2 regions of the Polaromonas sp. CG_9.11 genome follow, and region 1 is predicted to be linked to the other one. Evidence: riboswitches for the same ligand, from Rfam matches in the RefSeq annotation. Region 1 holds a riboswitch; the other holds the start of a gene.
What was found. A riboswitch is a leader RNA that binds a small molecule or an ion and turns the genes downstream of it on or off. The one in region 1 is predicted to bind glycine.

Region 1 (7,780 bases):
AGGCCGTGGCCGGTGGGCAGGTCAATGTCGCCTTGCCGCCAACCTTGATCTTTTGCATGCCTTCGGTCCAGCAGGGCACCACGCGGTTCAGCGGGAACGAGGCAGGCTGGCCGCGCTTGATCGAGCTGTCAAATTCCTTGCCATCGGCCAGCGTGCCGCGGTAGTGGACCTTGACGGTGTCCGATGCCTTGGGCTGGGCGCCCGTGCCATCGACCGTGTGGACGATCTTCACGCCCGAGGGCAGGGTTTCAGGCGGCGCCACGGCCAAGGCGCCGGTAGCAAAAGCGGCGAAGGCGAGCAGGGAGAGGATTGATTTCATGGATGTCTGTGTGAATTGTTGAAGTGCGCATTGTCAATCAATGCAGACCGCATGACTGCGCAGGATGCGGTCAGCTTTCAATCGCTGGCCTCAAGCGTAGTCCGCCACCGGGATGCAGCTGCATGACAGATTGCGGTCGCCATAGACGTTGTCTACCCGGCCGACCGGCGGCCAGTATTTCACTGCTTTCAGGCTGACCAGCGGGAAGGCGCCGGTTTCGCGTGAATACGGCCGGTCCCACTCAGCGCCCAACAGGCTGGCTGCCGTGTGCGGCGCATGTTTGAGCGGGTTGTTGTCCTGCGGCCAGTGGCCGCTTTCTACCTGACGAATCTCTTCGCGGATGGCGATCATGGCGTGAATGAAGCGGTCCAGCTCGGCCAGGGTTTCGCTTTCGGTGGGTTCGACCATCAGCGTTCCGGGCACCGGGAAGCTGAGCGTTGGCGCATGAAAGCCGTAGTCCATCAGCCGTTTGGCCACGTCTTCGGCTGTCACGCCGCTGGTTTCCTTCAGCGGGCGCAGGTCCAGGATGCATTCGTGCGCGACATGGCCGTTTTCACTGGCATACAGCGTCGGGTAATGGTCTTTCAACCGTGCGCTGATGTAGTTGGCGCTCAGGATCGCCACTTCGGTCGCCTGTTTCAGCCCCTCGGGGCCCATCATGCGGCAGTACATCCAGCTGATCGGCAACACCGCCGCATTGCCCAGGGGTGCGGCTGAGATGGCCCCCACGCTTTTCACTGCGTGCAATGCGCTGCCCCCCGGGGGGGCTGTTTCACCTTGGGGCGGCCCGGCGGTGAAACCGGCTCCCCCGCCGCGCAAGCCTGCCGTGGCATGGCCGGGCAGGTAGGGCACCAGGTCTGCCACCACACAGACCGGACCGACGCCGGGTCCCCCGCCGCCGTGCGGAATGCAGAAGGTCTTGTGCAAATTGAGGTGGCTCACGTCGCCGCCAAACTCGCCCGGCGCAGCGGTGCCGACCAGCGCATTCATGTTGGCGCCATCGACATAGACCCGGCCGCCGTGTGCATGCACCAGCTCGCAGAGTTCCTTGACATGCGTCTCAAACACGCCGTGGGTGCTCGGATAGGTGATCATCACGCAGGCCAGCTTGTCGCTGTGCTTTTCGCACTTGGCCTTCAGGTCGGCCATGTCGACATTGCCTTGCGCGTCGCAGGCGGTGACGACCACTGTCATGCCGGCCATCTGGGCGCTGGCTGGGTTGGTGCCGTGGGCTGACGAGGGAATCAGGCAGATGTTGCGTTGGCCCTGGCCGTTGGCTTCAAGGTAGGCCTTGATCACCAGCAAACCCGCGTATTCCCCCTGCGAGCCGGCATTGGGCTGCAGACTGATGCCGGCGTAGCCTGTGGCCGCACACAGCCAGTCGCGCAGTTGCCGGTCGAGTTCGACATAACCCCGTAGCTGGTCCTGCGGTGCAAACGGGTGGATGTTGGCAAATTCCGGCCAGGTGATGGGAATCATCTCGCTGGTGGCGTTGAGCTTCATGGTGCAACTGCCCAGCGGAATCATGCTGCGGTCCAGCGCCAGGTCCTTGTCGCTGAGCTTGCGGATGTAGCGCAGCATGCTGGTTTCGGAATGGTGGGTGTTGAACACCGGATGCGTCAAAAATTCACTGGTGCGACGCAGCTCCGCAGGAATCAGCAACTCGATGCCTTGCTCGAAGTTGCTCACCACCGGCAACGTCTGGCCGGGCTTGGCGAAAAAGGACCAGAGCAGTTCGATGTCCGAGCGGCTGGTGGTCTCGTCAAGCGACACCCCCAGATGATTTTTCAAGCGAAATCTAAGGTTGGCGCAAGACTGGCGTGCGCGTTCAGCTATAGAATTAGTAGCATCTCCGGTTTTGACGGTGACCGAATCAAAGGCGCCCTTGTTCGTGATTTCGAAGCCCATCTGGCGCAAGCCCTGCACAAAGATCGCCGTGTAGGTGGCCACGCGCCGGGCAATCCGCGTCAAGCCCTGCGGGCCGTGGTAGACCGCATACATGCTGGCCATCACGGCGGGCAGTACCTGCGCCGTGCAGATATTGGAGGTGGCCTTTTCACGGCGGATGTGCTGCTCACGGGTTTGCAGCGCCAGCCGGTAGGTCGGATGGCCGTGCGTATCGACGCTGACGCCCACCAGGCGGCCTGGCAGCGAGCGTTTGAATTCATCGCGGCAGGCCAGGTAGGCGGCATGCGGACCGCCATTGCCCATCGGCATGCCGAAGCGCTGTGTGCTGCCCAGCACGATGTCCGCATCCCATTCGCCGGGCGGCTGAAGCAGCGTCAGCGCCAGCAGGTCGGCGGCCACGCACAGGGCTGCGCCATTGGCGTGCGCCACTCCCGCCAGCGGCCGCAGGTCGTGAATGGTGCCGCTGGTGGCCGGGTACTGGGCCAGCACACCGAAGTAGTCGCCCTCTGCCATCAACTGGGGCAGGGTAGCCGACAGGGTGCTGACCTTGACCTCGATGCCCAGCGGCCTGGCGCGCGTCTGGATGACTTCAATGGTTTGCGGGTGGCAGTCGCCGGCCACGATGAACACATGGCTTTTACTCTTGACGCTGCGCTTGGCCAGCGTCATGGCTTCGGCGGCGGCGGTGGCTTCGTCAAGCATCGACGCATTCGCCATCGGCATGCCGGTCAGGTCGCAGACCATGGTCTGGAAGTTGATCAGCGCTTCCATGCGACCCTGCGAAATTTCGGCCTGGTAAGGCGTGTAGGCGGTGTACCAGGCGGGGTTCTCCAGCACATTGCGCAGGATCACGCCCGGCGTGTAGGTGCCGTAATAGCCCTGGCCGATGAAGCTCTTGAACACCTTGTTCTTGGCCGCCATCGCCTTGAGTTGCTTGAGCGCGGCCGCTTCGGAAACCGGTGGCGGAATCGCCATGGCGCTGCTGCGGGCGATCGAGGGCGGCACGATGCCGTCGATCAACGCCCGGCGCGAGCTGGAGCCGACCACGCTGAGCATGTGGACTTCATCCGCCTCGTCAATGCCGATGTGCCGGGCAATGAATTCGGAAGGGTTTTCAAGCGCGCCCAGCGGCGTGGCAGATGGCATCAGCATGTCAGAATTCCGTGTCAGTCTTTGATGAAAATTCAGGCGGCAGAAAAGGCGGTGTAGCTGGTTTCGTCCATCAGCGCGTCGAGCTGTGACGGGTCGGACAGCTTGACCTTGAAGAACCAGCCGGCACCCAGCGGGTCCGAATTGGCCAGCGACGGGTCGTCTCGCAGGGCTTCATTCACTTCGGTGACTTCACCGCTGACCGGCATGTAGACATCGGCCGCCGCCTTGACGGACTCAACTACGCCGGCAGTGTCTTTCTGGGCAAATGTCGTGCCGACTTCCGGCAGTTCGACAAACACCACATCGCCCAGCGCATCCTGCGCATGCACGGTGATGCCGACGGTGGCCATGTCGCCTTCAATCTTGAGCCATTCGTGGTCTTCGGTGTACTTGACGGTCATGCGGTTTCTCCGGGAGTTTGTATGAAAAAGGGAAGTGAACGAAAGAGATAGATAAATAAATCAGCCGCGGTGGTAGCGGGTGGGAACAAAGGGCGTGGGCGACACGTGCATGGGCACGGGTTTGCCACGCACCATGGCAAACAGTTCGGTGCCGACCACCGCATAGTCTGGGTGCACATAGGCCAGCGCAATCGGCTGGTTCAGCGTGGGGCTGAGCAGGCCGCTGGTGACTTGGCCGACAACCTGGCCGTCCATGTTTTCCAGCACGGCGGGTTCGCGGACCGGAACGCGCGCTTTGGCCACCAGCGCCACGCGCTTGCGGCTCAAACTGGCCGGATCGGCCAGCTGCGCCAGGATTTTGTCCGCGCCCGGAAAGCCTCCGGCCCGGGCGCCGCCGGTGCGCCGGACTTTTTGAATGGCCCAGTTCAGGCTGGCTTCAATGGGCGTGGTCGTGGTGTCGATGTCATGGCCGTACAGGCACAGGCCGGCCTCTAACCGAAGCGAATTGCGTGCGCCCAGTCCGACGGGTTTGACTTCAGGCTCGGCCAGCAGGGCACGTGCCAGCGTGTCGGCCTGCGCGGCGTGTACTGAAATTTCGAAACCGTCTTCGCCGGTATAGCCGCTGCGGGTCAGGAAACACTCGCAGCCTGCAACCGTGAAGCGGCCGCCGGTCATGAAAAGCAGTTTTTCAACGCCTGGCGCGAGTCGCTGCAGGGCCGTGACCGCCTGCGGTCCCTGCAGCGCCAGCAGCGCCATCTGGGGCATGGGAATGACGTCGCAGCGCTGGCCGATTTTGGTCTGGATATACGCGATGTCGCCCGCCTTGCAGGCGCCGTTGACGATGACGAAGATATCGCCGCCGTTGGCCACATCGCGGTTGAAGAACATCAGGTCATCGATGATGCCGCCTTCGTCATTGAGCAGCAGACCGTAGCGTTGTTTTCCCGCAGGCAGGTCGATCACATCGACTGGCATCAGGCTTTCAAAAGCGGCGGCTGCATCCGGGCCAACGAGCCGCAACTGGCCCATGTGCGACACGTCGAAAAGGCCTGCGGCGCTGCGCGTGTGCTGGTGTTCGGCCATCAGGCCAGCCGGGTATTGCACCGGCATGGAATAACCGGCAAATGGCACCATGCGCGCGCCGAGTTCTGCATGCAGACCATGCAGCGGCGTGTTGAGCAAAGGGGCAGGGGCGGCAGACGGTTCGTGGGACATGACGTTCTCCAGAGGGCAAACATGACCCCATGGCCAAACGCCACGGGCTGCCCCTTCTGTCCACTTTACCTGAGAGATTCGCCTGACGATGCAGGGTTGCTCCTTCGGTGGACCGCCTTGAAAGCGGCCTCTCTCCAGCAGGGAACGCCCCTTGGTAACAAATGCACCGAGGGGCGGTTGCCAGTCCTTTTGCCTGAGCGTTCAGTCCACCAATGGGGGTGGCACATGCGCCTTCGGCGGTTTTTTCTGGAAAAACTCTCTCCTGACGCTGTCAAGTGTAGCTGAGCGAAGGCATGCTTTTTCTGACTGCTATTTCGCGTACAACAGGTCGCGCAGGGCCAGCGAGAGCTGCGGCACGTAGGTGATCACCATCAGGCAAGCCAGTATCACCAGCACGAAAGGGATCAGGTGATGGATGATCCGGTCTAGGGAAACACGGGCCACCGTGCAGGCTGCAAACAGGTTCACGCCAAAGGGCGGGGTAATCATGCCCAGCGCCAGGTTGACCACCATGACCATGCCGAAATGCACCGGGTCAATGCCGAAGTGCATGGCCACGGGCGCCAGGATCGGCGCCAGCACAATGATTGCCGCGCTGGTTTCAATGAACATGCCGATGAAGAACAGCGTAACATTTACCCCGAGCAGAAACAGCGCGGGTGACTGCAGCACGACTTCGAGCCAGCGGCCGATCGCGTCGGGCACACCTGCACGTGTGATCAGGAAGGCAAACAGCCCGGCGTTGGCAATGATGAACATGATCACGGCGCTGGACAGCACCGACTTGCGCAGCACCACGGCCAAACTGGCCAGACTGATTTCGCGGTAAACCACCATCCCCACCACAAGCGCATAGAACACCGCGACGGCTGCTGCTTCGGTTGGCGTGAAAATACCGCCATAAATGCCGCCCAGAATGATGACCGGCATCAGCAACGCCCAGCCGGCCTGCCAGGTAGCCTTGGCGAAACCTAGCCGCCCGTCGCCATCGTTCTTGCCCCAGCCCTTGATCCGGCAGTACACATAGACAAACGCCATCAAGGCCAGGCTGATGAAGATGCCGGGCCCTATGCCGGCGATGAAGAGCTCGCCAATCGAGACTTCGGCGCTTACGCCATACAGGATCAGGGGAATGGACGGCGGGATGATGACGCCCAGCTCGGCACTGGTTGCCTGCAGTGCGGCGGCATAGGTCGTCGGGTAACCGTGCTTGACCAGAGCCGGAATCAAGATGGCGCCGACGGCAAAGGTAGTCGCCACCGAAGAGCCGGAAACCGCAGCAAAAATCATGCAGGTGAGTACGCAGGTCATCGGCAGGCCTCCCTGCACGCCGCCCACGATGCTTTTAGCAAACTCCACCAGCCGGCGTGAAATACCGCCGGTTTCCATCAGATTGCCAGCCAGGATGAAGAAGGGTATGGCGGCCAGTGGAAACTTGTTGATCGCAGAAAACATTTCCTTGACCGAAATCAGCATGTTGGCATTGGTCGCCTGGATGCCCAGCACTGACGCAAGGCCGATGGAAACGGCGACGGAAATGGTCAATGCAAAGCACAGCACCATGGTGGTCAGCATGACGGCGGTCATTGGGCGGTTTCCAGTTCTTGGCGTTGGGGATCGATCAGGTTGCCAATGATGCCCATCACGCAAAAAAGCCCGCCCACCGGCATGGCCACGTAGCCCCAGAACATAGAAATTGATTCCAGCCCGGACATCGATTGAACGCGGCCGCGCAGCGAATAGTCCCAGCCCCACCAGATGATGACACCGATCAGGGCGAGCGCCGCAAGGCAGACCACCCAGTCGAGTACGCGCTTGATTCGGGGTGGGCTCCAGCGATACAGCACATCAACACTGACCATCGCCCCCTGGCGGAAAGCAGCCGGAATTCCCATGAACACCATCCAGATCAGACTCAGCCGGATCAGGATTTCACTCCATTCTGCGGGTTGTTCCAGTACAAAGCGGGTGATGATCTGGAACATGCCCAGCGATGACGCAATGACCAGCATCAGGCACGCCACCAGCATGGAAAATCCGGTCGTCCAGCGTTCGAAGGTTAAAAAGGCCTGTTTCATGAAATGACACCGATATTTGATAGAAAACGCCCGTCAGCGCAATATCTGCGGGCGTGTCCAGCTACTGAAAAAGTAGCGAGAAGGGTGTTGGCTTATTTGTAATTCCGAATTTTGTCGAGCGCAACTTTACCGAACTGCTTCTCAAATTCGGCGTTGACCGGTGCCAGCGCTGCTACAAATCTGGTCTTGTCCACGTTGTCAATCACGGTCATGCCCTTGGCCCGCAGGTCGGCCACGCCCTTGGTGTCGTCCTCGTCAACCCGGGCGCGATTGGCCTTGGTGCCTTCCTTGGCTGCCTCAAGAAAGGCTTGCTTGTCGGCCGTGCTGAGTTTGTCGAACGACGCCTTGTTCATCACGAAGATGCAGGGCGAATACACGTGGCCGGTCAAGGTCAAGTGCTTTTGCACCTGATCAAACTTGGCAGAGATGATCACCGACAACGGGTTTTCCTGTCCATCAACCGTGCCTTGCTGAAGCGCAGTAAACACTTCGGGGAAAGCCATGGGCGTGGTGATGATGCCAAAGCCTTTGTAAGCCGCGATATGCACCGGGTTTTCCATGGTGCGCATTTTCAAGCCCTTGAGGTCTTCGGGTGTCTTGACGTCGCGCTTGCTGTTGGTCATGTGGCGAAAGCCGTTTTCAGCCCAGGCGAGCGCTTTGAAGCCTTTGGCATCAAATTTCGTCAGCAAGTCCTGGCCAATCGGTCC
Region 2 (7,780 bases), 130 kb from region 1:
AGCAACCCCGCTGGCTTAAAGGCTTCACTCACCGCATCGCCCACGATCTCGGCGGTGATGGCAGACAACGTCCAGCCCAGGTGACCGTGTCCGGTATTGTAAAAAACGCAGGGTGAACGGCCACGGCCGACGCGCGGCAGCATGTTGGGCATCATGGGCCGCAGACCCGCCCAAGGTATAACGCTCTGGGTGTTGACGCCGGGAAAGCAGCGTTGCACCCAGTCCACCAGGGGCTTGATGCGATCGGCACGAATGTCGCGGTTGTAACCATTGAACTCTGCCGTACCGGCCACCCGGAAACGGTCCAGGCCAAGGCGGCTGGTGACCAGCTTGGTTTCATCGTCCAGCAGACTGACCACGGGCGCGGCTGCCTGGCTTTGCGCGTCTTTCAGGTTGACGGTGATGGAATAGCCCTTGACCGGGTAGATGTTCACGCGGTCACCGAGCGAGGTTGCCAGCGCGCGGCTGGCGGTGCCGGCGCAGACCACCACGCCGTCAAAGACCGCGCGGGTTTCCTGGGCGCCATGGCCCACCGTCACACAGGCCTGCTTGGCGTCTGCCGTCACGGCGCTTACATCCTGCTCGTAAAGGCAGATCACGCCCAGTCGCACCGCCGCCTCGGCCAGGCCCTTGGTGAAGAGGTGAATGTCGCCGGTCGAGTCGCTTTCGGTAAAATAGCCGCCGTAATACTTCCCCGCAAGCGTGGGCTCCAAGACGCGCATCTCTTGCGGGGTGACGGCGCGGCGCGGCAGACCGCCTTCGGCCAGCAGCCTGGAAACCTTGCCGGCGTGGTCAAAGCTGGCCTTGTCGCGGTAGATGTGAAGAATGCCTTCCTTCTTCAGGTCAAAGTCTATGCCCTCCTGCTCCGCCCAGCCCAGCAGGTGCTTGCGCGCCGCGATGGCCAGGCGCGTGGTCTCTATGGTGTTGCTTCGGTAGTGCGGAATGTTTGCGATGAACTCGGCAAACCACGATATTTTGTGCCAGCTTGGCTTGGGGCTTACCAGCAGCGGTGCATCGCTCTTGAGCATCCACTTCAGGCCCTTGAGGAGGGTTGACCAGTGGTTCCATACCTCTGCGTTGGATGCGGAAAGTTGGCCGCCATTTGCAAACGAGGTCTCCATGGCGGCATAACGGTGCTTTTCGAACAAGGTGACCGAAAAGCCGCGCTTGGCAAGTGCGTAGGCTGTGGTCACGCCGGTGATGCCACCACCAATGACTGCGATTTTTTTCATGAAAGACTCCAGCAACGTCAAGGGGATTAAGCCCGCGCGCAAGTGCACAGCGGACACCCCCTCTGTTCTGGACCTGAGAGATTCACGAACTTTCGCGCTGGCGAGAGCTGTTTGCTCCTTCGGTGCACCGCATGACGTAGCCTGCGGCAACTCTTCAGAGATCAATAGTGATGCCGGTCCTTTTGCCTGAGAGTTTCCGGGGTGGTTGCTCCTTCGGCGCCGGGTGCTGCGTTAGCTGCACCACAGACTCTTCCGGCATCAAGCAGGCTAAGCGCCGATTGATGCATGCCGCTCTCGACGAAGCAGCAATGGCGATAATTTATCAGCTATCAGGCCGGGTGAACGGATTTTTTTCAGACTTCGCAGTGTTCGGTGAAATGTGCCGAAAATATGCATGGGATCTCATTCACTCAAGGCCTTCAGCAACTCGGTTTCAATCGCGATCTGCGCTTTGTTGTGTTGAAGTTCCGGCCCGTCGATCAAAAAGGTGTCCTCGACCCGTTCGCCCAGCGTGGTCACCTTGGCCAGCTTGACGTTGATGTGGTGATTGGCCAGCACCCGTGCAATCAGGTAGAGCAGGCCGACCCGATCGCTGGCCGACACGCTGAGCAGCCAGCGCTGGGCTTTTTCATCCGGACGCAAGTCGACGCGCGGGGTCACGGGAAAGCTTTTGACGCGGCGCGACACCCGGCCTTTGCTGGGTGGTGGCAGCGGGCCTTTTTCTTCCAGGATGCGGCCCAGGTTCACCTCGACCATGGTGGCCAGTTCGCGGTAGTGCTCTTCCAGCGGCTCGCTGGTGACCTGAAAAGTGTCCAGGGCAAAGCCGTTGTTGGTGGTGTGCACCTTGGCGTCCAGAATGCTAAAACCAGCCTTGTCAAAGAAGCCGCAGATGCGCACGAACAGGTCCGGCGCATCGGGCGTGTAGACCAGCACCTGCATGCCTTCGCCGGTTGCAGACTGGCGCACACGGACTGTCACCACCGCCTTGCCAATGTGGCGCGACAGGTGCCGGGCATGCCAGGCAATGTCGGCGGCTTCGTGGCGCATGAAATAGCTCACGTCGAGCGTGTCCCAGAGCGCCTTGTAGGCCTGGAATGGCTCGGCATGCAGGGCCAGCAGCGTTAGCGCGCCGCGCTTGCGGGCCTCGATCTCGGCAGCTGCATCGGGCGCGCGGCCGCCCAGCACGCGCAATGTGTAGCGGTAGAGGTCTTCGAGCAGCTTGCCTTTCCAGGCATTCCAGACCTTCGGGCTGGTGCCGCGAATGTCGGCGACGGTGAGCAGGTACAGGGCAGTCAGGTTGCGTTCGTTGCCGACCCGCCGGGCGAACGTGGCAATCACTTGCGGGTTGCTCAGGTCTTCCTTCTGGGCGGTACGGCTCATGCTCAGGTGTTCGCCCACCAGGAACTCGATCATCCGGGAGTCTTCGGCGCCAATGCCGTGCTGGCGGCAGAAAATGCGCACTTCCTTCTGGCCCAGTTCGGAATGGTCGCCGCCGCGTCCCTTGGCAATGTCGTGAAACAGCGCGGCGATGTACAGAATCCATGGCTTGTCCCAGCCTGCGGCCAGTTGCGAACACATCGGGTATTCATGCGAATGCTCGGCCATGAAAAAACGCCGCATGTTGCGCAGCACCATCAGGATGTGCTGGTCGACGGTGTAGACGTGGAACAGGTCGTGCTGCATTTGCCCGACGATGTTGCGAAACACCCAGAGGTAGCGGCCCAGCACCGAGGTCTGGTTCATCAACCGCATGGCATGGGTGATGCCTTCGGGCTGCTGCAGGATGCGCAGGAAGGTCGCCCGGTTGGCCGGATCGGTGCGAAACTTCGCGTTCATCATGCCCCGGGCGTTGTAGAGTGCGCGCAAGGTGCGTGCCGACAAGCCGCGGATGCCAACATGAGTTTCGAACAGCAGGAAGGTTTCCAGGATGGCGTGGGGCTCGCGCAGGTAGAGGTCGTCGCTGACCACTTCAAGCATGCCGGCTTTGTCAAAGAAGCGCGCATTGAGCGGGCGCAGCGGATAGTTGCACGGGCTGAGCTGCTCTTCGATGTTGAGCAGCAGGATCTGGTTCAACTGGGTGACCGCCTTGGCCGTCCAGTAATAGCGGCGCATCAGCGCTTCGCTGGGACGCGCCGGCGGGCGCCTGGCCGCCCGTCCGCCCCGGGGCGACACGGCCCTGTCCAGGGGCAGGACCACCTGCACCGTGTCCAGTGCCGGCGGGCGTTCGCTTCGGTTGCCCGGCTGGGCGCAATAGCCGAAGGATTCGGCCACCGCCGTCTGCAGATCAAACACCAGACGGTCCTCGCGACGGCGGGCAATGATGTGCAGGCGCGCGCGTATCAGGCTCAGCAAGGCCTCGTTGGCCTTGATCTGACGAACCTCGAACGTGGTGATCAGTCCGTTGGTGGCCAGCTCGTCCCAGGATTTTCCCAAGCCGGCGGCGCGAGCCACCCACAGCACCACCTGCAGGTCACGCAGTCCACCGGGCGATTCCTTGCAATTGGGCTCCAGCGCGTAAGGTGTGTTGTCAAACTTGTTGTGGCGCTGGCGCATTTCGAGCGTCTTGGCGATAAAAAACGCCTTGGGATCAAGAATTGCGTCAAGCTGCGCCTGCAGGAGCTGGTAGACCTCGGCCGAGCCGGTCACCAGACGCATTTCGAGCAGCGAGGTCTGGACGGTGACGTCCTTGGCTGCTTCCTCGACGCAGTGGGCCGCTGTACGCACGCTGGAGCCAATCTGCAGCCCGCAATCCCAGCAACTGCTGATGAAGCTTTCTACCTTGGCCTTGAGGGCCGGATTGTCTTCGACATCGAGCGCGGCGTCGGGCAGCAGCAGCAGCACATCGACATCGGAATGCGGAAACAATTCGCCCCGGCCAAAACCGCCCACCGCGATCAGGCAGGCATCCGGCGGAAATTCGGCCAGTTGCCACAGCCGCCGCAAGGTGGCGTCGGTCAGCCGGCCCAGCTTTTGCAGCAGGCCATGGATGCCCCGGGTCGAGGCACCGCTGCCTGCCAGCGCGGCCATCACGCCCGCCTTGCCGGCGCTGTATTGTTCGCGAAAGGAAGTCAATTCAGTCATGAAGGCAAGGCCTGACCGTGAAAGGATCGAAAAAGCCGGTCCCGCAAGGGCCCGGAATCAGGCAGGGGTTTTTTCGCGCGACGGCTGCGGCACAAAATCCGGAATCGGCGGGCTGCCGGCCGACAGTGTCAGCACTTCGTAGCCGGTTTCGGTGACCAGCACCATGTGTTCCCACTGCGCCGACAGCGAATGGTCGCGTGTCACGATGCTCCAGCCGTCTTTTTCCGGGCCGTCCTTGATGTCGCGCTTGCCGATGTTGATCATCGGCTCAATGGTGAACACCATGCCGGGCTTGAGTTCGTCGAGCGTGCCCGGACGGCCGTAATGCAGCACCTGCGGGTCCTCATGGAACCTGATGCCGATGCCGTGGCCGCAGAACTCGCGCACGATCGAATAGCCCTGCTTTTCGGCAAACGTCTGGATGGCGTGGCCGATGTCGCCCAGGTGCGCGCCCGGCCGCACGCACAGGATGCCTTTCCACATGGCTTCGTAGGTGACCTGGCACAGCCGTTTGGCGGCAATCGAGCAGTCGCCGATCAGGAACATGCGGCTGCTGTCGCCGTGCCAGCCGTCCTTGATGCCGGTGACGTCCACGTTGACGATGTCACCTTTCTTCAGCGGCTTGTCATTGGGAACGCCATGGCACACCTGGTGATTGACCGAGGTGCACAGCGACTTGGGGTAGGGCGGATAGCTGGGCGGGCCGTAGCCGAGCGTGGCCGGGATGGTTCCCTGCACGTCGACCATGTAGTCGTGCGCCAACTGGTTGATTTCGTTGGTCGTCACACCGGGCTTGATGAACGGGGTCAGGTAGTCCAGCAACTCGCCAGCGAGCCTGCCCGCCACACGCACGCCTTCGATACCGGCTGCATCTTTGTAAGTAATACTCATCTGCGAATTATCCCACCGGACTTTCTCTGCCAGCATGCAAGGGGTTTTGAAGATGCATGTGCTGAACCTCTGCAAATTATTTTGCCCTTGATTCGTACCTGGAAAGCCTGCGATGCATCTGCTCCTGACCCATATTGCCACTCATCCGCATCTGGCATTGTTGGTGGTGTTTGGCGTGGCGCTGACCGAGTCGCTGGCACTCATTGGCACCTTGGTGCCTGCAGGTGTGGTCATGTTCAGCGCCGGGGCCTTGATTGGCGCAGGTTCGCTGGATATGTGGACGACGCTGGCCGTGGCCGCGCTGGGCGCGGTGTCCGGTGACGCGCTGAGCTACGAGCTGGGCCGCTTGGGTAACGACCGGCTGCGCGGCTGGCCACCCTTTGCACGGTATGCGCCCTTGATGGCGCGGGGTGAGCAGTTCATGGCGCAGCATGGCGGAACCAGCATTTTGCTGGCGCGTTTTTTTGCGCCCGTGCGGGCTGTTGTTCCTCTGGTGGCAGGCACGACACAGATGGCGCGCGCGAAGTTTTATGTGATCAATGCGGCGTCCGCGCTGGCATGGGCGCCGGCGCATATTTTGCCCGGTGTCTTGTTTGGGACGTCGCTGCGGATGGCCGAAGCCGTGAGCGCTCGGCTGGCGGTGATCCTGCTGGTGCTCGGGGTGCTGCTGTGGCTGGCGGCCAAAGTGGCGCGTATCGCCATGCGTCATGGTGTGCCGCTTCTGGCTGTCGGGCGCGACCGCGCCCTGCAATGGGCGTCCCGGCGGCCGGGCGCGCTCTCCAGGCTGGCGCTGTTCCTGTTTGATCCGCGCAAACCCGAGTCACCGCTTCTGATCGCCCTGGGGCTGCTGCTGCTGGGCGGGGGCTGGACATTTTTTGGCATCTTGCAGGACGTTGCAGCCCGTGATCCGCTGGTTCTGGCGGATGTGGCGATCTTCAACTTCCTGCAAGACCTGCGCATTGCAGAGATGGACCGCATCATGGTGGTCATCACCGGTCTGGGCGGCGCATGGGTGGCGCTACCGCTGGTGGTGGCGGTGTGGGCGTGGCTGGCGTGGGCGCGCTGCTGGCGCACGGCCCGCTACTGGCTGGCGGTGGCCGGATTTTCCGAGGTGCTGGTGCAACTGCTGAAATACACACTGGCCAGAACGCGTCCCATCAGCCTGTACAGCGGGGTAGCGGATTTTTCCTTTCCCAGCGGCCATGCCACATCGAGCATTGTTATTTACGGTTTTCTGGCTTTTTTGCTCTCGCGCAAGCAGCGGTCCGCCGTTCAAGGCGCGATAGCGGCTGTGGCGGCGGTGTACATCGCGCTGATTGGGTTTTCTCGGCTGTATCTGGGCGCGCACTGGTTTTCCGATGTGATGGCGGGGCTGAGTCTGGGACTCGCCTGGGTGGCACTGGCGGCCATGGCCTATTCGCGACGCCCAAGCCCTGAGAATTTGCATCCGCTTGGCCTGGGCGTGACAGCGCTGCTGGCGGTGATGATTTCCGGGCCGTGGTACATGGTGAATTACGTCTCAAGCGATCTGGCGCGCTACGCCCGACAGACGCCTGCGAAGACCTTCAGTCCGGCCCAGTGGTTAGACGCCGGATGGCGCGAGCTGCCCCGGCAGCGCATGGAAATCGGCGGCGACACGGAAGAACCGCTGCCATTGCAATGGGCTGACAGCGCTTCAAGCCTGCCTGGCCACTTGGCGGCGGGGGGCTGGCGTGTAGCGCCCGCCTGGTCGGCGCAAACGGCCTTGCTGTGGCTGACCGCCGATGTGCCGCTCAAGACGCTGCCCGTGCTGCCCAAATACCACCAGGGCAACAAGTCGGAATTGGCATTTGTGGCGTTCGACCCGGCCCGCCCCATGCAGCGGCAGATTCTGCGGCTGTGGCGCTCGGCTTATAGCGTGCGCAGCCCTGTCAGCCAGGCGCTGGAACCCCTCTGGTATGGCGCGCTCTACACTGAAACATTCAGGCGGCCTGGGCATTTTTTCACCCTGGGCGTTACAAAGAATGAGGCGCTGACACCGGCCATCCTAGCGCACTTGCCCGGCGATCTGCGCTGGACAAGCCGACCGCCCGCGCCAAACGGCATGCCTTGGCAGACCTTTCTGGTGTTGCCGGGTGCGTGGATGCCGCCTGAGCATTGAGCCGGGATGGCGGGACTCAGGCGTCGCCGGCTGGCTCGGGTAGGTGCAAAAGCCGCCGCGCCAGCCGCGCTTCGCCCAGTCGCTGATAAAATCCTGCGCTCATGCTTCTGCCCCGCAGCAGCTTAGACCACTCCTTGCCAGACCCTGCCTTTCGGGGCCTACAGACCCCTGAACAGCTTGCCGGCTGCCCCACCATACTTCACCACAAGGCCACCCCTACCGTGACCCTGCACCTGACGACTTTCGAGGGCGATGCCCACGGCATCAGTGCCCTGAGCGACTTTCGCGTCCAGCAACTCCTGCCTCGCCTGCAAGCCATTCACGACAAGATCGTCGGCATCAGCGCCCGGTTTGTCCATCTGGTTGCCACCGAGGAGCTGCCTTCAGAGGCACTGAAAACCCAACTGGCGGCCTTGCTCAGCTATGGTCAACCGTG

Region 2: linked by a shared signal. The riboswitch ahead of IWX85_RS09780 (D-amino acid dehydrogenase) and the one ahead of gcvT (glycine cleavage system aminomethyltransferase GcvT) in region 1 are both predicted to bind glycine.

The regions. Positions count from the first base shown of each region.
Region 1 is NZ_JADOVE010000009.1:10,688-18,467, reverse strand. Features, by position in the region: gene IWX85_RS09160 (FKBP-type peptidyl-prolyl cis-trans isomerase) at 1-319, opposite strand, end outside; gene gcvP (aminomethyl-transferring glycine dehydrogenase) at 410-3,379, opposite strand; gene gcvH (glycine cleavage system protein GcvH) at 3,412-3,780, opposite strand; gene gcvT (glycine cleavage system aminomethyltransferase GcvT) at 3,841-4,995, opposite strand; glycine riboswitch at 5,042-5,143, opposite strand; glycine riboswitch at 5,167-5,270, opposite strand; gene IWX85_RS09140 (TRAP transporter large permease) at 5,305-6,582, opposite strand; gene IWX85_RS09135 (TRAP transporter small permease) at 6,579-7,073, opposite strand; gene IWX85_RS09130 (TRAP transporter substrate-binding protein) at 7,166-7,780, opposite strand, start outside.
Region 2 is NZ_JADOVE010000009.1:138,224-146,003, reverse strand. Features, by position in the region: gene IWX85_RS09780 (D-amino acid dehydrogenase) at 1-1,232, opposite strand, end outside; glycine riboswitch at 1,397-1,497, opposite strand; gene IWX85_RS09775 ([protein-PII] uridylyltransferase) at 1,635-4,313, opposite strand; gene map (type I methionyl aminopeptidase) at 4,371-5,204, opposite strand; gene IWX85_RS09765 (bifunctional DedA family/phosphatase PAP2 family protein) at 5,317-7,344, shown strand; gene purL (phosphoribosylformylglycinamidine synthase) at 7,566-7,780, shown strand, end outside.